3 regions of the Staphylococcus sp. CoH_129_LAB_1 genome follow, and region 2 is predicted to be linked to each of the others. Evidence: predicted binding sites of a transcription regulator. Region 2 holds the regulator's gene; each other region holds the start of a gene.

Region 1 (7,557 bases), on a different contig from region 2:
TTTTTGAGTTAGAATTGAACCCGCTCCAAATAAAGTCATAACATTTATAATTCCTAGTCCACGTATTTCTAATAAATGTTCAATTAATTTAGGTGGTGTTCCAATCAATTCATCTTTTGTAATTTCTCGTATTTCAACGTTATCATCTGCTACTAAACGATGTCCGCGTTTTACTAATTCTAATGCTGTTTCACTTTTCCCGATTCCAGAGTCCCCTGTAATCAATACTCCTACACCATATACGTCTACTAATACACCATGTAAAGAAGTTGTTTTAGCTAACTCATGTTCTAAAAATGTCGTTAATCGACTCATTAAACTTGTTGTAGCATCCTTAGAAACAATCAAAGGTGTATCCATATCTTGAGCCGCTTCAATAAGTTCCTGAGGTGGCTCTAATCCTCTAGTTACAATTATCGCTGGTGTTTCAGGACGACATAATTTTCTCATTCGTCCCTGTCTTTCTTCATCTGGTAGTAAATTGTAAAATGATAATTCAGTAGTACCTAATAATTGAATACGATCTGCTGCATAATGAGAAAAGTATCCTGCCATTTCTAGACCAGGTCTAGAAATATCAATATTTTTAATTATTTTATTTAACCCGTTTTCTCCAGTAAATAACTTAAGATTTAATGATTTAACCAATCTATCTGTTGTTAACATGAGTTCACCTCAAAATTCACTTGAATTAATTCATCTCTTATCATATCAAAAATATAACAATATGTTATATAAAAAAGGAGTAGAAAATTAATTTTCTACTCCTAATTTTACACATAAAATACCTCGTTAACTTAGTTTAATGATATTTAATAATTTATACGAAAGTGTCTTATTCCCTTAAAGTATTTTAATGTAACATCACACTAAAATGCTTTGTGTCATTGGCGGAAACTCCTGGTGAAACAAGACAACTTGAAAACTTAGATAGGGCTAGATGGAGTTGTTTATCAATAACGCATAGCCAAACAATACGAAGTATTAATAACATAAGAAAAGATATGATTCTTAACTGAATCATATCTTCTATATTATTTTGGGATTTATTTATGTCCCGGGCCCTTCATTATAGCCAGTAAAATGATACTCTACTTCTTTTATATTCTAAAAAACACTTTCGCATACTAAAACTCTTTATTCAGCTTGTGCTTTATCACGTTCTAGCACTGTTTTTAAGTACTTACCTGTATAAGAGGCTTCCACATTTGCAATGTCTTCTGGCGTTCCAGTTGCAACAATAGTACCGCCACCTTCGCCACCTTCTGGTCCTAAATCTATGATATAATCAGCTGTTTTAATAACATCTAAATTATGTTCAATAATAACCACTGTATCCCCATTTTCCACAAGTCGATTTAACACTTTTAATAATCGACTAATATCATCAACATGAAGACCTGTAGTAGGTTCATCTAAAATATATATTGAGCGTCCTGTAGAACGCTTGTGTAATTCTGATGCCAGTTTTACACGTTGTGCTTCTCCACCAGAAAGTGTGGTTGCTTGTTGTCCTAAAGTAATATAGCCTAATCCTACATCTACGAGTGTTTGTAATTTTCGATGGATTTTAGGAATATTTTCAAAGAAATAAGTCGCTTCTTCTACTGTCATTGCTAATACATCTGCAATATTTTTTCCTTTATATGTGACCTCTAAAGTTTCTCTATTGTACCTTTTACCATCACATACTTCACATGGAACATATACATCTGGTAAGAAGTGCATTTCTATTTTAATAATGCCATCACCTTTACATGCTTCACAACGACCACCTTTAACGTTAAAACTAAAGCGTCCTTTTTGATAACCTCTTATTTTAGCTTCATTCGTTTGAGCAAAAACATCTCTAATATCATCAAATACACCTGTATATGTCGCCGGATTAGAACGTGGTGTTCTTCCTATAGGTGATTGATCAATATCTATAATCTTATCTAATTGATCGATGCCTCTGATTTCATCGTGTTCCCCAGGTTTAACTTTAGAATTATTTATTTTTTGAGCTAATGATTTATATAACACTTCATTAACTAATGAACTCTTACCTGAGCCAGACACACCTGTTACAACCGTCATTACTGACAATGGAATATCTACATCAATATCTTTTAAATTATTACTTTTTGCTCCTTCAATCGATATTTTACGATTCGTAATTTCTCTGCGATGTTCTGGTACATCAATACGTTTTTTACCACTCAAGTATTGACCTGTTAAAGATTTCTTATCTTTCATTACTTTTTTAGGAGTACCACTTGACACAATTTCGCCACCATGATTACCTGCACCTGGCCCAACATCGACAAGGTAATCTGCTGCTCTCATCGTATCATCATCATGTTCAACAACAATCAGTGTGTTACCTAAATCTCTCATCTCTTTTAATGTATTAATCAAACGATCATTATCACGTTGATGTAATCCAATAGAAGGTTCATCTAATACATAAAGCACACCTGTCAATCGTGACCCGATTTGAGTAGCAAGACGAATACGTTGTGCTTCTCCACCTGATAATGTCCCTGAAGAACGATTCAATGTTAAATAATCGAGACCTACATTATTTAGGAATGTTAACCGTGAAATAATCTCAATTAAAATTTGTTTAGCAATTGCTTTATCTTGCTCTGATAACTCTATATTCTCATAAAATTTAAGTGCATTTTTTATTGAATATTCTACAACTTCTCCAATATTATATCCACCAACATATACTGAAAGTGCTTCTTTACTTAATCGTTTACCATGACATGTTTCACATGGGAGTTCAGTCATATATCTACTCATCATTTCACGTGTGTATTCTGATGGTGATTCATGATAGCGACGATCTATATTAGGAACCACGCCTTCAAATTTCATCTTTCTACGACGTGTGCCTCCATTTCGACTATGAAATGCAAACTCAATTTCTTTATCGCCTGAACCATTCATAAGAATATCTTTTTGTCTATCCGTCAATTTTTTATATGGCTTATCCATATTAATTTTATAAACTTCACATACTCGTTTTAATAATGTTGGATAAAAATCGGAACTTGTAGGTTCCCATGGTTCAATCGCACCTTCATTTAAAGTTTTGTTAGTATCTGGTACGACCAAATCTAAATCCACTGTAAGTCTTTGACCTAATCCATCACAAGTTGGACAAGCACCAAATGGACTATTAAAACTAAACATTCTAGGTTCTAATTCACCTATAGAAAATCCACAAATTGGACAAGCATGATTTTCAGAGAATTTAAAATCTTCTCCACCAATGACATCGACAGTAAGGTTTCCTTCTCCTAATTCTAAACTTATTTCTATTGAATCTGCTAATCTTGATTCTATTCCTGATTTTACAACTAATCGATCCACAACAACTTCAATAGTGTGATTTTTATTTTTATCTAGTACAGGAACGTCGTTTATATCGACCACTTCACCATCGATACGTAATCTGACGTATCCCTTTTTACCAATGTCTTCAATTAGTTTTTCATGACTGCCTTTTCGATGTGAAACTAAAGGAGCTAAAATTTGAATTTTAGTTCTTTCTTCTAAATCTAATATACGATCTACCATTTGTTGAACGGTTTGCGATTCGATTTCGATTCCATGATATGGACAAAATGCTTTACCCACACGGGCATATAACAATCGAATGTAATCATATATTTCAGTCACGGTAGCTACTGTAGAACGTGGATTTTTACTTGTCGTTTTTTGGTCAATTGAAATTGCAGGCGATAATCCTTCAATAGTATCAACATCTGGCTTATCCATTTGCCCTAGAAATTGTCGTGCATAGGCACTTAAAGATTCTACATACCGACGTTGTCCTTCAGCATATATTGTGTCAAATGCAAGTGATGATTTCCCCGATCCAGAGAGACCAGTCATCACTATAAGTTTATTCTTCGGTAACTCAATATCGATATCTTTTAAGTTATGTGCTCTTGCACCTTTAACTACGATACTTGGACCTTTCATTTAACAATCACCCTTCTGCTTTTAGTTCAAATAACATATCTCTCAATTCTGTTGCTCTTTCAAAGTCTAAATCTTTAGCTGCTTTTTTCATTTCTTTTTCAATATTTTCGATTGTTTTTTGACGTTCTTTCTTAGTCATTTTCTTAGGTACTTCAGTTTGTTGTTTTTCATTTGTTTCATTATTATCAACTGTAGCACTGATAACGTCATGTATTTTTTTATTGATTGTTTTAGGAGTAATACCATATTTTTCGTTATGTGCCATTTGTATTTCTCGACGACGCTGTGTTTCATCAATTGCGTATTGCATAGAGTCTGTTATCTTATCGGCATACATGATAACTTCTCCTTTATCGTTACGGGCAGCACGTCCAATGGTTTGAATAAGTGAACGATTTGAACGTAAAAATCCTTCTTTATCTGCATCTAAAATAACAACTAACGACACCTCAGGTATATCGATACCCTCTCTAAGCAAATTGATACCTACCACAGCATCATATGTGCCCATTCTTAAATCACGTATAATTTCTATACGTTCAAGTGTTTTGATTTCAGAATGAAGATAATTCACTTTAATTCCTGCCTCTTTCATATACGTTGTCAAATCTTCACTCATTTTTTTAGTTAAGGTTGTTACAAGCACACGTTCATTCCTATCAATTCTTTCTTGAATTTCACTGAGTAAATCATCAATTTGATTCTTCGTAGGTCGAACATCAATTTTAGGATCTAATAAACCAGTTGGTCGAATAATTTGTTCTACCATTTTATCAGTATGTTCAATTTCATATGGACCTGGTGTTGCTGAAACATAAACGAGTTGTTTCGTTTTTTGTTCAAATTCTTCAAATTTAAGTGGACGGTTATCCATGGCGCTTGGTAAACGGAAGCCATGATCTACAAGTACTTTTTTACGTGCTTGGTCTCCGTTAAACATACCTCTAATTTGAGGTAACGTCACGTGTGACTCATCTATCATTACAAGCCAATCATCATCAAAATAATCAAGTAATGTATAAGGGGTAGAACCGAGTGGTCTTAATGTCAAATGAACAGAATAATTCTCTATTCCTGAACAAAATCCCATCTCTCTCATCATTTCTAAATCATAATTTGTACGTTGTTCTAGACGTTGTGCTTCTAATAATTTATTTTCAGCTTTCAATTCTTTTAATCGCTCTTCAAGTTCTTTTTCAATACGTTCAATAGCGTCTTTCATTTTTTCTTCTCTAGTAACAAAGTGAGAAGCAGGGAATATAGCAAAATGTTCTCTTTCACGTATTACTTCACCAGTAAGATAATTTACTTCTCTAATCCTGTCAATTTCATCGCCAAAGAACTCGACTCGAATACACATTTCTTCTCTTGAAGCGGGAAAGATTTCTACAACATCTCCTCGTACTCTGAACGTACCACGTTGAAAATCGATATCGTTCCTTGAATACTGGACATCGACTAATTTTCGAAGAAGCTCACTTCTATCCATTTCCATTCCTACTCGAACGCTAACAACTAAATCTTTATATTCTTTTGGATTACCTAAACCATAAATACAACTTACACTTGCAATAATAATTACATCATCACGTTCGAATAAAGCACTTGTAGCTGAATGTCGAAGTTGATCAATCTCATCGTTAATTGAGGCGTCTTTTTCAATAAATGTATCAGTTGATGGCACATATGCTTCAGGTTGATAGTAATCGTAGTAACTTACGAAATACTCTACCCTATTTTCAGGAAAAAACTCTTTAAATTCACTATACAATTGACCTGCTAACGTTTTATTATGCGCTATTATTAACGTAGGTTTTCCAACTTCTTTAATAACATTACTCATTGTAAATGTTTTACCTGTACCTGTTGCACCAAGTAATGTTTGGTGGCGTTTACCAGCTTTAACACCTTCAACAATTTTTTTTATAGCTTGAGGCTGGTCCCCTTGTGGTTCAAATTCAGAATTTAATTTAAAAGGATGATGTTCTACCATTCTTTCAAGCGCCTCCTCAGTTAATTTTATTAATAATTCATTTCATTAAAAATAATATTATTTATGCTCATTTTAACAAAAAATCGAATAAAAAAACAAACGTTTGTTCGCTTACGTTTGTCGTTACTTTTTATACATATAAAAAATGAGACACAAATATAAATCGCTTCTCTATATTTATGACTCATCTTAGTATGTTGACGTATTTTTTTAGATATGTATTAATAATATAAAACAAATGGTATAGTACTGCAATTTTTTTGGCTTAGTCTTGATGTTTGTGAAATTCTAAATTATCAATAATCACATAACCAGCTAGGATAGATACTACATCTAAAAATATAATCCATTCATTATGAAAGAATCCCTTGTACACTGAAGCGGCAATTAATATTAATGTTACAATAACGCCTACCCATTTACTTCTGGTAATTACACTAAATACAATAACTAAGATACATGGAAAGAAAGCAGCTAAAGCATACCATATCATTATATTCACCCATTTCGTCTTCGTCTTTCTAAAATAGTCATTGTTGTTTCTCGCAGTTCAGCACGAGGAATAAAGTTTTCCGTAAGCATTTCTGGTATAACGTGATCAATAAAATCTTGTACCGAACTTAAATGATCAAACTGCATTATTGTTTCTAAACTATGTTCATAAATTTCAAAAAACAGAGCTTCAGGATTACGCTTTTGAATTTCACCAAATGTTTCATACAATAAATCAATTTTATCAGCTACCGATAAAATTTGACCTTCTATAGAATCATCTTTTCCTTCTTGAAGTCTTTTCCGATAAATATCTTGATATGGCTTTGGAATTTCTTCATTAATAAACGTATCTACCATTTCTTCTTCGACTTGAGAAAATAACATTTTTAATTCTTTACTTGCATATTTAACTGGTGTTTTAATATCCCCTGTAAATACCTCTGCAAAATCATGATTAAGGGCTTTTTCATACAAACTTTTCCAATCAATCGTATTACCATGATATTCTTCAACTGTTGCTAAATATTGTGCTATTTTAGTAACTTTAAAAGAATGTGCTGCAACATTATGCTCAAAATATTTGAATTTCCCTGGTAATCTAATTAATTTTTCAAGATCAGATAAACGTTTAAAGTATTGATGAACCCCCATAATGTTATACCTCCATATGTTATTAAATAAAAATTATACTTGTATTTATTATATCAATCAATGTTTCTATAAAAAGTTTTAATTATATTAATTTCGGGACTTTTCATTTCTACTTTTAAACAATGACCTGTATGTTTGCTAATAATTAAAAAACATCAACAAAGCACATACTTTGCTGATGTTTAACTATTGTAAATTCTTTAGCATATAGATTAGTGTATAAAATTATAACCTGATGAACTATGAATTGTTCTATTTGTAACATCATTGAAATGACCATTCCAATTCATCTCTGAAACATAAAATGAACCATCGTTGTTTACACGTTCTACGACACCCACATGACCATAATAACCCGCTGTTGTTTGGAAAATAGCGCCTACTTCAGGACGATGATCGACCACTAAGCCAGCAGATCTAGCTGAGTTTGCCCAATTATT
Region 2 (7,557 bases):
TGAATTCATTTTGAATTTGTTATCTCATCACGGCCTCGAACTCAACGTATTAAAAATGCCTGAGACAATTAATTTTGTCCCAGGCTTAGATAAATGATGATATTAATCATGATAATGGTGAGGGGTAAGGTCCATGTTATCTAATTTTACAAATTTAGTTTTGCGAATAAGTTTATGCACGATAAAAATAAGTGCTAAGATAACCAAAGGCATGATATTAGTGAAAAAATCGCCTATATTACCGTTAAATAAATCACCGATAGAATTACCAAAGTATAAGAAAATTAAAGTAGCGAATACAATGATAGGACCTAAAGGGAAAAGTGGTGATTTGTAAGGTAATAAAGTATTAATATCTTTACCTTGATGTTTAATACCTCTACGTAAACGTATTTGAGCCCATGCACTTATTGCCCATACAATAATAACTAAAGACCCAATAATGTTTAATAAACTAAATACTGCATTAGCATAGAAATTAGCGAGAATAATAATTGCTACTACTAAAATGTATGTAGTGACTATAGCACGCATTGGCAATTTTGTTTTATTGTTTAATTTATTTAAAAACTTTGGAGCTTGTTTTTCATTACTCAAAGAGAAAAGCATTCTACTTGTTGTATACATTCCAGAATTCGCTGCAGATAGTAATGATGTAAGAATAACAGCATTAATAATTGATGCAGCAAAAGCTATACCGATACGATCGAAAACGATAGTGAACGGACTTTGAGATACCGATTGATTTTTATTTAATAATAATGGATCAGTATAAGGAATAATAGCTGCAATTACTACAATAGATAAAACATAAAATAATAAAATTCTCCAAAATACTTGTTTAACAGCTTTTGGCATTGTTTTTTCAGGATTATCAGATTCACCTGCAGTGACAGCCACAACTTCTGTACCACCCACAGAAAAACCTGCTACAAGTAATACTGCTAAGAAACCAGATAAACCGCCTACAAAAGGTGCTTGCCCTTTAGTATAATTCTCAAATCCATATGTATGTCCACCAAGAATACCAAAAATCATTAATATACCAACTACAATAAATACTATGATTGTGACTACTTTAATTAATGATAACCAAAATTCTGTTTCACCAAATGCTTTAACTGTAAAGATATTTAATAGGAATATAATTGTTATAAAAATTAAACTCCATACTAGAGGACTGAAAAATTTAAATACATCCCAAAAAAATAAAACATTAGAAGCTACCATTACATCAACGCTCGATACTAAAGACCATAGAATGTAATATAACCATCCCATTGTAAAACCGATAGATGGATCAATGAAACGAGTAGCATATGAACTAAATGAACCAGATACAGGATAAAATGTAGCAAGTTCTCCAATAGATGACATTAAAAAGTAAAGCATGATGCCAATCAATAAATAAGCTAAAATAGCTCCTCCGGGACCTGCCTGAGAAACGACGCTACCTGTAGCAACAAAAAGGCCAGTGCCTATTGCACCTCCGATAGCAATCATAGATATGTGTCTTGATTTAAGACCACGTTTCATATTGTTATCTTCCATATAATATCTCCTAAATTAAAATTAAAATATACAAATCATTTTAATCGTTTTAGTTCAAGTATTCAATAACTTTTGAACAATTTGTTTTAAAAATTTTAAATTTTCTGACTTTTTTAAATAATCGTTATTTTTTATTAAAGAAGAAGGATTGACTTGATGAAATCAAAAAATTTATTGCGTAGGAATAAAGGATATGGTAAAATTTTAAATCGTAAGAATTCCTAATTATATACAACAAGAAAGGATGTTAATGATGCGCGTTAATGTAACTTTAGCTTGCACTGAATGTGGCGATCGTAATTATATTACAACAAAAAATAAACGTAATAATCCTGAGCGTATTGAAATGAAAAAATATTGCCCAAGATTAAATAAATACACGCTACACCGTGAAACTAAATAATTCCTTATCTTTTAAATACGACAAAAAGATAAAATAATTTAGACTCATACATGTTTAAGACAAATAACATGTATGAGTTTTTTATTTTAAAATAAAGAGCCTTGTAAATTTTTAAAAGTATGTTAATATATAAAACGTAATAATTACGATTTGTAAAAAGGAGATTATGTATGGCTAAAAAATCTAAAATAGCTAAAGAATTGAAAAGAGAAAAATTAGTAAATCAGTATTATGAATTACGTAAAGAACTTAAAGAGAAAGGAGATTATGAAGCATTAAAAAGATTGCCAAGAGATTCATCTCCAACACGTTTAACAAGAAGATGTAAAGTTACAGGACGTCCTAGAGGTGTAATGAGAAAATTTGAAATGTCTAGAATTGCATTTCGAGAACATGCACATAAAGGACAAATTCCTGGTGTGAAAAAATCTAGTTGGTAATTAAAACTAATACTTTAGTCCATTTACATTGTATTTAAAAAATTGTAAAGTAAATAAGGATATAAATAATGAGAGCGAGAAAAAAGTGATTTCTCGCTCTAACTTATGTTATAAATGAATTTGTAAAGATTAGATACTTTATCTAGTTTTGAAATTAAATTGCTCTATAGTTATATTATTCTAATTATTTAGAACCTATAAGTGATTCAATCGTCTAAGAGTTTATTTATGTCCTACATCGTTTTTTAAATTTAAAATGTATAGGGGAAATTTAAAGTATGAAAATTTTTGATTATGAAGATATTCAATTAATTCCAAATAAATGTATTGTTAATAGTAGATCTGAGTGTGACACGACTGTACAATTCGGACCTAAAACTTTTAAGTTACCAGTGGTTCCTGCAAATATGCAAACAGTTATGAATGAATCTTTAGCTGAATGGTTTGCAGAAAACGACTATTTTTACATTATGCATCGTTTTGATGAAGCGAGCCGTATTCCATTTATCAAAAAAATGCAAGATAAAGGGCTTTTCGCTTCGATTTCAGTTGGTGTAAAAGAAACTGAATTTGAATTTATAGAAAAGCTAAAATCTGAGCACCTAATACCTGAATATATTACGATTGATATCGCTCATGGTCATGCTAATTCGGTTATTAACATGATTAAGCATATAAAAAAACATATTCCTCAATCATTTGTTATTGCTGGTAATGTTGGAACACCTGAGGGAGTAAGAGAATTAGAAAATGCTGGTGCAGATGCTACTAAAGTTGGTATAGGTCCAGGACGAGTATGTATTACAAAGGTTAAAACAGGATTTGGTACAGGAGGATGGCAATTAGCTGCATTAAATATTTGTAGTAAAGCTGCACGTAAACCCATAATTGCTGATGGTGGTATTAGAACACATGGAGACATCGCTAAATCTATTCGATTTGGAGCTACTATGGTTATGATTGGTTCATTATTCGCTGCTCATGAAGAATCTCCAGGTGAAACGGTTGAATTAGATGGAAAGTGTTATAAAGAATATTTTGGTAGTGCTTCTGAATTCCAAAAAGGTGAACATAAAAACGTTGAAGGTAAAAAAATGTTTGTTGAACACAAAGGTTCATTACAAGATACATTAATTGAAATGCAACAAGACCTTCAAAGTTCGATTTCGTATGCAGGTGGCAAGGATTTAAAATCACTAACTACAGTTGACTACGTTATTGTAAGAAACTCAATTTTTAATGGCGATAGAGATTAATACATGTTTAGTGGGTGAATGTTATTAAAAAGTTTCTTTTATTTACTGCAATATTTTTGTTATTTATCTTTATAAAACCTATGGAAGAAACTCAATTTTTTATTAATTTGCAAAATAATGTAAGAGACAAAATAGAATATTTAATGAATGAGGACACAAGTTCTAAAAATAACCTACTTAAGGTTCCAAACAAACAAGAATTTGCAGTTAATAATATTCAATTAAATATGTCTCAAAAAGAAGTAGAAAGTAAGATAGGACGACCCAAAAGAGTGACTTCAAATGAATATGGTACAAAATGGTATACTTATTATAATAATGATTATCAAAATTTCTTAATGGTAAGTTACATTAATAATAAAGTAACTGCTTTGTTTAGTAATCAAAATATTATAACTTCAAAATCTAAAATCAAATACAATACTCCTAAAAGGGTGGTCGAACAGCGTCTTGGTAAACCAGTAGATAAAATTGCAAAAGGACGTTATCGTTTTGTTGTAAAAAATAATGAATATGATATTTTTTATAAAGATAATATTTATACAACAGTATTTTACGATAAACATAATCAAAATAACTTAACAGCTTTATTGCAAGTGAGTGAATCAATGGAAAATCGATTACAAAAGCAATATGGTGCACCATCTACAACGCTAGAAAAAAGCTTTGAATATCAAAATTTTGATTTAGTTAATGCAGAAAGAAAACAACACGGATTAAATACATTGGATTATTCTAAAAAAATATCTAATACTGCAAGAAAACATAGTGAAGATATGGTTAAAAATAATTATTTTGATCATACTGATTTAAATGGTCATTCACCTTTCGATAGAATGAAACGTGATGGTATTCAATTTAATACTGCTGCCGAAAATTTAGCTTATGGTCAACAAAGTAGTATTTATGCTCACGAAGGACTTATGAATTCTCTAGGACACCGGGAAAATATTTTAAATACGCACGTTAATACATTAGGTGTAGGTGTAGATTTTAATAATCATCGACAACCATTTTGGACAGAAAACTACACAGGATAATGTTTGATTTATAGTATATAGGGGTATTTTCTTTTTGCAAGGAAGTTGATATTATGCCTACAAAGAAAAATAAGAAAAAAGACATACTTGATAAAGTAAAAGAGATTTTAAATAAAAAATAAAACTAGAAGCGGCTATGCGCTTCTAGTTTTTTATATATTAAACATATATAAGAGATTTTAACGTAACGAAAAAGATATAAACTACAATTCTCTATATAGACCAATGACTTTACCGATAACTGTTACATTATCTAAATATATAGGACTCATAGCACTATTTTCTGGTTGTAAACGATATCGATTTTTTTCTTTGAAAAAGCGTTTTACAGTAGCTTCATCATCTTCAGTCATTGCTACGATAATATCTCCATTTTCAGCAATAGTTTGGCTTCTAACAATAACTTTATCACCATCTAAGATACCTGCTTCAATCATACTTTCGCCAATAACATTTAAAATGAATACATCACTATTATGTGTAGACGTTAAATGTTCTGGTAATGGAAAGTATTCTTCTATATTTTCGACTGCGGTAATTGGAACTCCGGCTGTAACTTTACCGATAACAGGAACATAAATAGTTTCTTCTCTAGTCATGTCATTATTTTGATCACTAACAATTTCAATTGCTCTAGGCTTAGTAGGATCTCTTCTTATATAACCTTTTTCTTCTAGTCTAGATAAATGACCGTGAACTGTTGAACTTGAAGCAAGACCAACTGCTTCACCAATTTCTCTTACACTTGGCGGATAGCCCTTTGTTTGAACAACATGTTTAATATAGTCATAAATCTCACTTTGTCTTTTTGTTAATTCTCTCATATATAGGCACTCCCTAGATTTATTTTAATATAGTATAGCATTTTTTAAATTTTTAAACAAACATTTGTTCGCAATAGTCTTGACTAAGAACATCCGTTCTGTTAAACTTTATATACAAACAAATGTTCTAGGGGTGTAGTTAAATGTTTCGTAATCATACTAGTAATATCATTACAAATATAACTGTTCTAGTAGTATCTTGCATCGTTTTTTTGGTGTTTTTCATAAATTTATATCAGAACGCTCATATGGAACACACGTACGAAATCACTGATCATACTATCCCGAAAAAAGCGATTTTAAATGAGAATAATAAGAACGACGTTCAAGATAATACAGAACAAACAGACTATAAAGTGTTCGCATTAGTTAAATAAAGTTTGAGGATTATCAGTTTTTGTTTTTAATCAACATTAGAAAATTAAAATATATGAAAATACCGTGGATTTTAGTAAAATTTGCGGTATTTTATTATAATAATATACTTACATATTTTAGATGATGTCTTAGCATTCTAATATCTTTGAATTTACAATGATTAGCTGATAAATGTGTAAACTAAAAAATAATAGCATAATAGTTTGTTTTCTTTATCATAAAGAACAAGTCAATATTTAAGTTGAATATGGTGGACATGTTAAAATAGTAGAAAGTAGATTATATGACTATGAATGAATAATCTTTAGCTTTTATAAAAATGATTTGAATAGTTCATGTTAATACTATTTAGTCATTAAATTTAAAATGATAAGGTGAGATAGTGAATTTTATAATTAGAAAAGAAACAAAAGAAGATTATCAGTTTACTGAGCAAATTGTAAAAAAAGCATTTGAAAATGAACCATATAGTGATCAAGATGAACATAGTTTAGTTGCAAATTTGAGAAATTCAGATGCATTTATTCCTGATTTATCATTAGTTGCGCTATATAATGGAAAAATCATAGGTCATATATTGTTGTCTAAAATTTTTATTATCAATAATGAAAATAAAAAAGCATCATTAGCTTTGGCGCCTGTGTCTGTTTTACCGGAGTATCAAAATAGAGGTGTAGGTAAACGTTTAATAACAACTGCTTTAGATAAAGCAAGGTCGTTAAATTTTGGATCAGTAATTGTAATGGGACATTCAAATTATTATCCTAAATTTGGATTTAAAAAAGCATCTAAATGGGAGCTTAAAGCTCCGTTTGAAGTGCCAGATGAGTTTTTAATGGCTATTGAATTAAAAGAAAATGCATTAAAAATAGAGTCAGGTATAATTGAATATCCAGATGTATTTTTCAATAACTAGAAATAATAATAAGGTGAAAAGAAGTTAAAGATTTTAAGAAATGGGAATATAAACTATTATATTAAAAGTACTTTATTTTAGAATGAGAGAAATGATTCATATTTGATATTTTTATCTCTTATTTAGTTTTATTTAATAAGGTAATTGATGTTAATAAATTTAAAATAGGAAGAGTGATTATATGTCTGAAAATAATTTGAATATAGATAGAATTAATGAATTAGCTAAGAAGAAAAAAGAACAAGGTCTAACAGAAGCTGAGGCAAAAGAGCAATCTAAGTTACGTAAACAATATTTAGATTCTTTTAGAAAAGGTTTCAAACAACAAATTGAAAGCACAAAAGTTATTGATCCAGAAGGCAATGATGTAACGCCGGAGAAACTCAAAAAAATCCAAGAAAGTAAAAAGCATAATCAATAGTTAACTATATTTTAATCATTAAAATTATAATCTTATCATTTACTATATTTTTAAGTTATAATATAAAAAAGATGATTAATACTAGAAGGGAAGTATGTAAGATGTTTAATGAAAAAGATCAATTAGCTATTGATACGATTCGTGCACTAAGTATTGATGCGATTGAAGAAGCAAATTCGGGTCATCCTGGTCTGCCTATGGGAGCTGCACCAATGGCCTACACACTTTGGACTCGCCATTTAAACTTTAATCCACAATCTAAAGACTACTTTAACAGAGATAGATTTATTTTATCTGCAGGTCATGGCTCTGCTTTACTTTACAGTTT
Region 3 (7,557 bases), on a different contig from region 2:
GACATTACAATCGAAAAAGATGATGATGATTTAGATGGTTTAAATTATTTAGCTGGAAAAACAATCGATGAAGTTAATACAAAAGCATTTGAAGGTACATTATTAGCTCATACTGATGGTGGTGTGCCTAATATCGTTGTGAATATCCCACGTTTAGATGAAGAAACTTTCGGTTACGTCGTTTACTTCTTTGAATTAGCTTGTGCAATGAGTGGCTATCAATTAGGTGTTAATCCATTTAACCAACCTGGCGTAGAAGCTTATAAACAAAATATGTTCGCTTTACTTGGTAAACCAGGTTATGAAGATAAGAAAAAAGAATTAGAAAAACGTTTATAATCATATCATATGAAGTCTATATTATGATTTGATTTAGCCTGTCAAGAGCAGTGAATGCTCTAATGACGGGCTTTTGTTTTATTTTAAATACACTATAGAGAATAATTATGAATATATATTTGTGCGAATGTATAGAATGTTAGTCATCATAGAATTTACTTTACCTACTTGCTACTGATTTATAAATGATTTAATAGATTTTTAATATAAACAGTGTAAAATAAAATTTATACTAAATAGAGAGTTATGAAATTTGAGAAAGGATTTGATGATATTATGTTTCATCAAATTGAACACTTATTTAATATATTGCAACAATTAGGATATTTTGCAGGTTTTATTATTCTCTATTTAAGAGCAATTGTACCTGTGTTTCCTTTAACACTTTATGTTGTATTAAATGTCCATGTTTATGGACTGATAACTGGAATAATCATCAGTTGGTTAGGTGTTGTCACTGGAACCTTCACAGTATTTTATTTTTTTAGAAAATTTGTTGATGCATCGTTTATGCAAAGAGTTAAAGCAAAAAAAGGTGTTAAAAAACTTACTCATTTTATTGATAAACAAGGACTTGTACCTATTTTTATACTCATGTGTTTTCCGTTCACACCTAATACCATAGTGAACTTTGTAGCTAGTTTTTCTTATATTAAAATGAAAAATTACTTTATTATTTTATTATTATCAAAACTTATCTCAATCTCTTTTTTAGCTGTGATGGGTAGAGAGGTTACTACATTTCTGACACATCCAATAAGAGCAATTATTTTAATTGTCGTTACTATAGCAATATGGTTTATTGGAAAAAGAGTTGAAAAACATTTTATGGGAACACATGAGGAGTGAGAATTTGCGTAAAATTATAAATACCAGTATATCCATTATTTTAGCAATTGCTTTTGTGATTTTTATTCAAACCTTTTTACTAAGAAGTGCTATTGTTCATACTAATGAAATGGCACCCACTTTAAATAAAAATGATTATGTAATGATTAATAAATTGAAAGTAACATTTAATCTGTTAAATCAAGGCGATATTATTATGTATCGTCACCATAATCAGATTCATTTTAGTCGTATCATTGGAAAAGCGGGCGAATCAATAGAAGTAAAGCATGGTAAATTATATAAAGATGATAGACAAATGAATAAATATTATGCTAAAAATAGAGATATTAATGATTTTGCTTTGAGAGATTTAGAAAATACTGATGGTGATATCATTCCTACTGATTCATTTCTAGTATTGAATGATAATAGTAATACGTTAACTGATTCGCGAAGATATGGATTAATAAAAAAAAGTGACGTTATAGGAGATGTAAGTCTAAGATATTATCCTTTTAAATCATTCAACTATCAGTTTAATCAATAGATGAGGTGTTATATTTGAAAAAAGAAATAACAGAATGGATTATTGCAATAGCTGTAGGTTTATTACTAGTATGGCTTGTAGTCACTTTTGTTGCGAAATCTTATACGATAAAAGGCGATTCAATGGATCCAACATTAAAAGATGGTCAACACGTAATAGTCAATATACTAGGCTATAAAGTAGGAGATATAAAAAAAGGAAATGTTATTGTTTTCCATGCTAATAAATCTGATGACTATGTTAAAAGAGTAATAGGAACACCAGGAGATAGTGTGACATATAAAAAAGATCAGCTATATGTTAATGGAAAAAAAATAAATGAACCATATTTAGACTATAATGAAAAACATAAACAGGGTGAGTACATTACAGGGTCTTTTGAAACTAAAGATCTTCTTAATGCTAATCCTAACTCTGACGTTATTCCTAAAAATAAATACTTAGTGTTAGGAGATAACCGTGAAGTCAGCAAAGATAGTAGAGCATTTGGATTAATAGATAAACAACAAATCGTTGGTAAAGTATCATTTAGATTTTGGCCATTAAATAATTTTAAATTTAATTTTAATCCAGATAAGTAGTATATAAATTTAAAAATGAAAGTAGAATGTCAATTTGATGTGCATCTCAAAAGTTGGATTTAAATCTAATTTTATAAGGGTTACATCAATTTAAGTGAATTTGCATTCTACTTTTATTTTTTTATCTACTTCACTTTTTAGGAACGTATGTTCCGTGATAAAATGAATTAGAAGGAGCGTGTAGATAATGGAATTAAATACATATCTTGGAAGAGCCGGTACTGGTAAATCGTATCATATGATTAAAAATATTAAACAACAAATGAAAGAAAATCCTCTTGGAGATCCTATTATTTTAATTGCACCTACTCAAAGTACATTTCAATTAGAGCAATCTTTCGTAAATGATCGAGAGTTAAACGGGAGTTTAAGAACGGAAGTTTTACACTTTGAACGCTTAAGCTATAGAATATTCCAAGAACTCGGTGGATTAACCGAAACACGTTTAACTAAAGCAGCTATTGAAATGATGATATTCAATATTGTGCAACAACATAAATCAGAAATGAAATTATATCAATCTCAAGCAAATTATTATGGTTTTAGTGAGAAATTAAGTGAACAAATCCAAGATTTTAAGAAATATTCTGTAACACCACATCAACTTGATTCATTTTTAGAAGATAATGAATTACAAACAAGAACACGCCATAAACTAGAAGATATTTCGCTTATTTATCATTATTTTGAAGAACGATTAAGTGGAGAATTTATTACCGCTGAAGATAGTCTTAATTATTTTATTGAAATAATGCACAAATCCGAATGGATTAAACATGCTGATATTTATATAGATGGATTTTATAACTTTTCAACACTTGAATATCAAATTATTAAAGCATTAGTACAAAACGCTAAACAAGTCACTATATTATTAACTACAGATGGTAATGAAGATCACTTTAGTATGTTTAGAAAACCTTCTGACGTCCTTATTCATTTAAAAGAAATTGCAAATGAATTACATATACCTTTAAATGAACACTACTTTACAACACCACATCGATTCAAAAATAAGGATTTATTACAATTAGAACAACAATTTGACGCGCTCCAAGTTAATCCAACTCAATCTCAAGGTGATATTGATTTACTAGAGTCATCGAATATGCGCGAAGAAGTTAATGAAATAGCACGACGTATTATTAAAGATACACGTGATAAGCACTTTAGATATCAAGATATTGCAATTTTATATAGAGATGAAGCCTATGCCTATTTATTTGAATCTATTTTGCCACAGTACGACATTCCTTATAATATTGATACTAAAAAATCAATGACACATCATCCAATCATGGAAATGATACGTTCTTTATTAGAAGTCATCCAAACTAATATGGGACTTAGTCCAATGATGAGATTATTTAAAACTAATATTCTGTCTAATCAATTTAAAAATAGTAGTTACTTAATTGATTTGTTAGAAAACTTTGTCATTGAACGAGGCATTTATGGTAAAAGATGGCTAGATGATAAATTATTTAATATCGATAATTTTACAAAGATGGGGCGCAAAGAGCACCAATTAACTGAAGAAGAAAGAGAAGCATTTGAAGATGTCGTACGCTTGAAGAATGATATTGTAAATAAAATACTTCGTTTTGAGCAAGCCATGCATCACTCTAAAAGTGTTAGAGATTATGCGACTGCTTTTTATGAAACAATGGAAGCTTTTGATTTACCTAAATATTTAATGGCACATCGTGATGAACTAGATTTAAAAGGGGAGCATGAAAAGGCAGAAGAAATTGATCAATTATGGAATGGTTTGATACAAATACTAGATGATTTAGTTACAGTATTTGAAGAAGAAGAAATGAATTTAAATCGATTTTTAGAAGTCTTTGACATTGGACTTGAACAACTCGAATTTGTAATGATTCCTCAAACGTTGGATCAAGTCAGTATAGGGACAATGGATTTAGCAAAAGTTGATAATAAAAAACACGTTTATATGGTTGGGATGAATGACGGAGTGATGCCACAGTCTATTTCATCTTCAAGCTTAATCACTGATGAAGAAAAGCGCTTGTTAGAGGAACAGGGAAGTGTTGAACTAAGTCCAACTTCTGATATCTTACAAATGGACGAAGCATTTGTATGCTACATTGCTATGACACGTGCATGTGAACAAATGACTTTTTCATATAGTCTTATGGGGATGCAAGGGGATGAAAAAGAGAAAAGTCCATTTTTAGATCAGATTCAAGGACTGTTCAGTAATTTAGATATTAAAAATATTCATTATCTTCATCATGCTTATCCTCTTACATTAATGGAACATTCACATCAAACTAAAATTCATTTATTTGAAGCGTTGAAATCATGGTTGGAAGAAGAAACAGTAGCAGATACATGGCTTGATGCTTACAAAGTGATAAGTGAAAATAAAGAATTAAATGATAGTATGGACTACTTATTAACAGCATTAACGTATGATAATGAAACTATTCAACTCACGCCACAATTATCAGAAGCGTTATATGGAACTTCTATTAATGCTAGTGTTTCACGATTTGAAGGTTATAATGACTGCCCATTCCAGCATTATGCTACCTATGGGCTTCGTTTAAATGAACGTACCAAATATCAACTTGAAAGTTTTGATTTAGGTAATATTTTTCATAATGCTTTGAAATATATTTCAGATAAAGTAAACGGAGAATTTAGTCAACTAGATAATCAGAAAATCCATGCACTTACTGAAGAAGCACTACAACATGTCTTACCACATGTGCAATTTAATTTAATGGATTCCAATGCATATTATCGTTATGTATCTAAACGTATAGGTGTCATTGTTGAAAGTACATTAAAGGCACTTCGTTATCAAAATGAAAATACAAAATTTAGACCACAACGTTTTGAAACGGCATTTAGAAAGAAACCAAGAACTGAAGAAGAATTGATTGCGCATCCTTTAATGACTGCACAAGGTATACCAATTAATATTCGTGGACAAATTGATCGTATTGATGCTTATACAAAAAATAATAAAAGTTTTGTAAATATTATTGATTATAAGTCATCTAATTTTAGTGCTAATTTAAACTTAAAAAAAGTTTATTATGGTAAACAGATGCAAATGATGACGTATATGGATATCGTATTACAAAATTCAGAACGACTAGGCTTAAGTTCAAATGTTAAACCAGGTGGATTGTTATACTTCCACGTTCATGATGAACGTTTGAAGTTTGAAAAATGGGGCGACTTAACTGAAGAGGCATTAAATAAGAAAAATATTAATCAAGCTATTCTAAAAGAGTATAAGTTAAGAGGACTAATTAATAGTGATGCTGAAGTCATAGATGCTATGGATATAAGACTTAACGACATATCTAAGTCAGATATTGTACCTGTGACATTAAAAAAAGATGGCGGTATAAGTGCACGGGGGAGCCAAGTTGCTGATGAAACAACGATTCATAAATTTATTCAACACAATAAAAATAATTTTATTGAGACTGCTTCAAATATTATGGATGGACATACTGAAGTATCCCCACTTAAATTTGAAGATAAATTACCATGTGAATTTTGTAGCTTTCAGTCAGTATGTCATGTAGACAGCCTTATTGATAGTAAACATTATCGTCATGTAGATGAATCGATTAATCCAATTCAAGCCATTCAAGAGGTCGAATTAGAAAGCGGTGAGGACAATGAATAATATTCCAATAAAACCTAAGGACGTACAATGGACAGATGCACAATGGAACAGTATATATGCCAAAGGGCAAGATATACTAGTTGCAGCAGCAGCTGGCTCAGGAAAAACAGCTGTTTTAGTTGAACGTATTATTCAAAAAATCTTGAGAGATGAAGTAGATGTAGATAAATTGCTTGTAGTGACATTTACGAACTTAAGTGCTAGAGAGATGAAGCATCGTGTAGAACAACGTATTCAACAAGCTTCATTAGAGAATCCTAATAATGAACATTTAAAAAGTCAACGTATAAAAATACACCAGGCTCAAATTTCTACACTCCATAGTTTTTGTTTAAAAGTGATTCAGCAACATTATGATGTTATCCAATTAGACCCTAATTTTAGAACAATTAGTGAAGTAGAAAATATACTTTTATTAGAGCAATCTATTGATGAAGTACTGGAGCATCATTATGAGGATCCTGATATTGAGTTTATGACTTTGGTAGAACAACTTTCAAATGATAGAAATGATGATGGATTTAGAGAATTGTTAAAGCGACTTTATCATTTTAGTATAGCTAATCCTTCACCATTTAAATGGTTGGATTCATTAGTCGATGTATATGAAAATGATGAGAAGCAACAAGACTATCTTAAAGAATTAACAGAATTGGCAGAAATATATATGAAAGCAGCATTTGATGCACTTATTGAAGCAGAAAATCTTTTATCTCACTGTAATGCTATCGAAAAGCATTTAGAAGTTGTCCAAAGAGAGAAAATAATATGTCAAAGAATATTAGAAGATGGTGTTTTAAATAGAGACACACTTCTTAATCATAAACCTGAAAAATTCCCACAAATGTCATCAAAAATAAAAAAAGAAAATGAAGATTTAGAGACACTTGAAGATATTAAATCTTTCTATAAAGAATATAATGAAACAATTCAAGATGTAAAAAATAAATATTTAATGCGTTCAGTAGAGCAACTTAAAGAAGATATGAATCAGTTAGCGCCCCGGATAAAATACTTAGTTCAAATTGTTAAAGACATTATTAATGATTTTGCAAAGAAAAAGCGTAGTAGAAATGTCCTCGATTTTGCAGATTATGAACATTTTGCTTTACAAATATTAACAGATGAAAAAGGACATCCTTCTACTATTGCTAAAGATTATCGTCATCAATTTGAAGAAATACTCATTGATGAATATCAAGATACAAACCAGGTCCAAGAGGCAATAATATCTACTATCAAACGCGGTGATGAATTAGATGGAAACTTATTTATGGTTGGAGATGTAAAACAATCTATTTATAAGTTCAGACAAGCGGATCCTACATTATTTATGAGTAAATATCATCGATTCACTAAAGAAGGACAACAAACAGGTCTTCGAATTGACTTATCTAATAACTTCCGTTCAAGAAAGGAAGTACTTTCAACGACTAATTATCTTTTTAATCATATGATGGATGAAGCGGTTGGAGAAATTGACTATGGTGCTGATGCACGTTTATATTTTGGAGCTAATTATTATCCAGAAAAAACAATGCCAATCGAATTACATGCGCTTATTAAATCTGAGAATGAGGAAA

Evidence for each region. Region 2 encodes LexA, which represses DNA repair genes until DNA is damaged. Its sites were predicted from a motif close to CGAACATATGTTCG; they were not measured.
Region 1: the regulator LexA is predicted to act here: its motif matches at 6,068-6,081, upstream of uvrB (excinuclease ABC subunit UvrB).
Region 3: the regulator LexA is predicted to act here: its motif matches at 2,439-2,452, upstream of addB (helicase-exonuclease AddAB subunit AddB).

The regions. Positions count from the first base shown of each region.
Region 1 covers NZ_JBXWKZ010000014.1:14,775-22,331, reverse strand. Annotated here, with positions in the region: gene hprK (HPr(Ser) kinase/phosphatase) at 1-666, opposite strand, end outside; gene uvrA (excinuclease ABC subunit UvrA) at 1,138-3,978, opposite strand; gene uvrB (excinuclease ABC subunit UvrB) at 3,986-5,971, opposite strand; gene AC2FB1_RS05765 (CsbA family protein) at 6,237-6,464, opposite strand; gene AC2FB1_RS05760 (YfbR-like 5'-deoxynucleotidase) at 6,470-7,117, opposite strand; gene AC2FB1_RS05755 (COG3942 and LysM peptidoglycan-binding domain-containing protein) at 7,330-7,557, opposite strand, start outside.
Region 2 covers NZ_JBXWKZ010000015.1:10,791-18,347, reverse strand. Annotated here, with positions in the region: gene AC2FB1_RS06075 (amino acid permease) at 103-1,551, opposite strand; gene rpmG (50S ribosomal protein L33) at 1,805-1,954, shown strand; gene rpsN (30S ribosomal protein S14) at 2,125-2,394, shown strand; gene guaC (GMP reductase) at 2,673-3,650, shown strand; gene AC2FB1_RS06055 (CAP domain-containing protein) at 3,665-4,690, shown strand; gene lexA (transcriptional repressor LexA) at 4,894-5,514, opposite strand; gene sosA (DNA damage-induced cell division inhibitor SosA) at 5,658-5,891, shown strand; gene AC2FB1_RS06040 (GNAT family N-acetyltransferase) at 6,275-6,808, shown strand; gene AC2FB1_RS06035 (DUF896 domain-containing protein) at 6,990-7,229, shown strand; gene tkt (transketolase) at 7,331-7,557, shown strand, end outside.
Region 3 covers NZ_JBXWKZ010000011.1:16,963-24,519, forward strand. Annotated here, with positions in the region: gene AC2FB1_RS04885 (glucose-6-phosphate isomerase) at 1-339, shown strand, start outside; gene AC2FB1_RS04890 (TVP38/TMEM64 family protein) at 613-1,188, shown strand; gene lepB (signal peptidase I) at 1,193-1,717, shown strand; gene lepB (signal peptidase I) at 1,732-2,298, shown strand; gene addB (helicase-exonuclease AddAB subunit AddB) at 2,486-5,974, shown strand; gene addA (helicase-exonuclease AddAB subunit AddA) at 5,967-7,557, shown strand, end outside.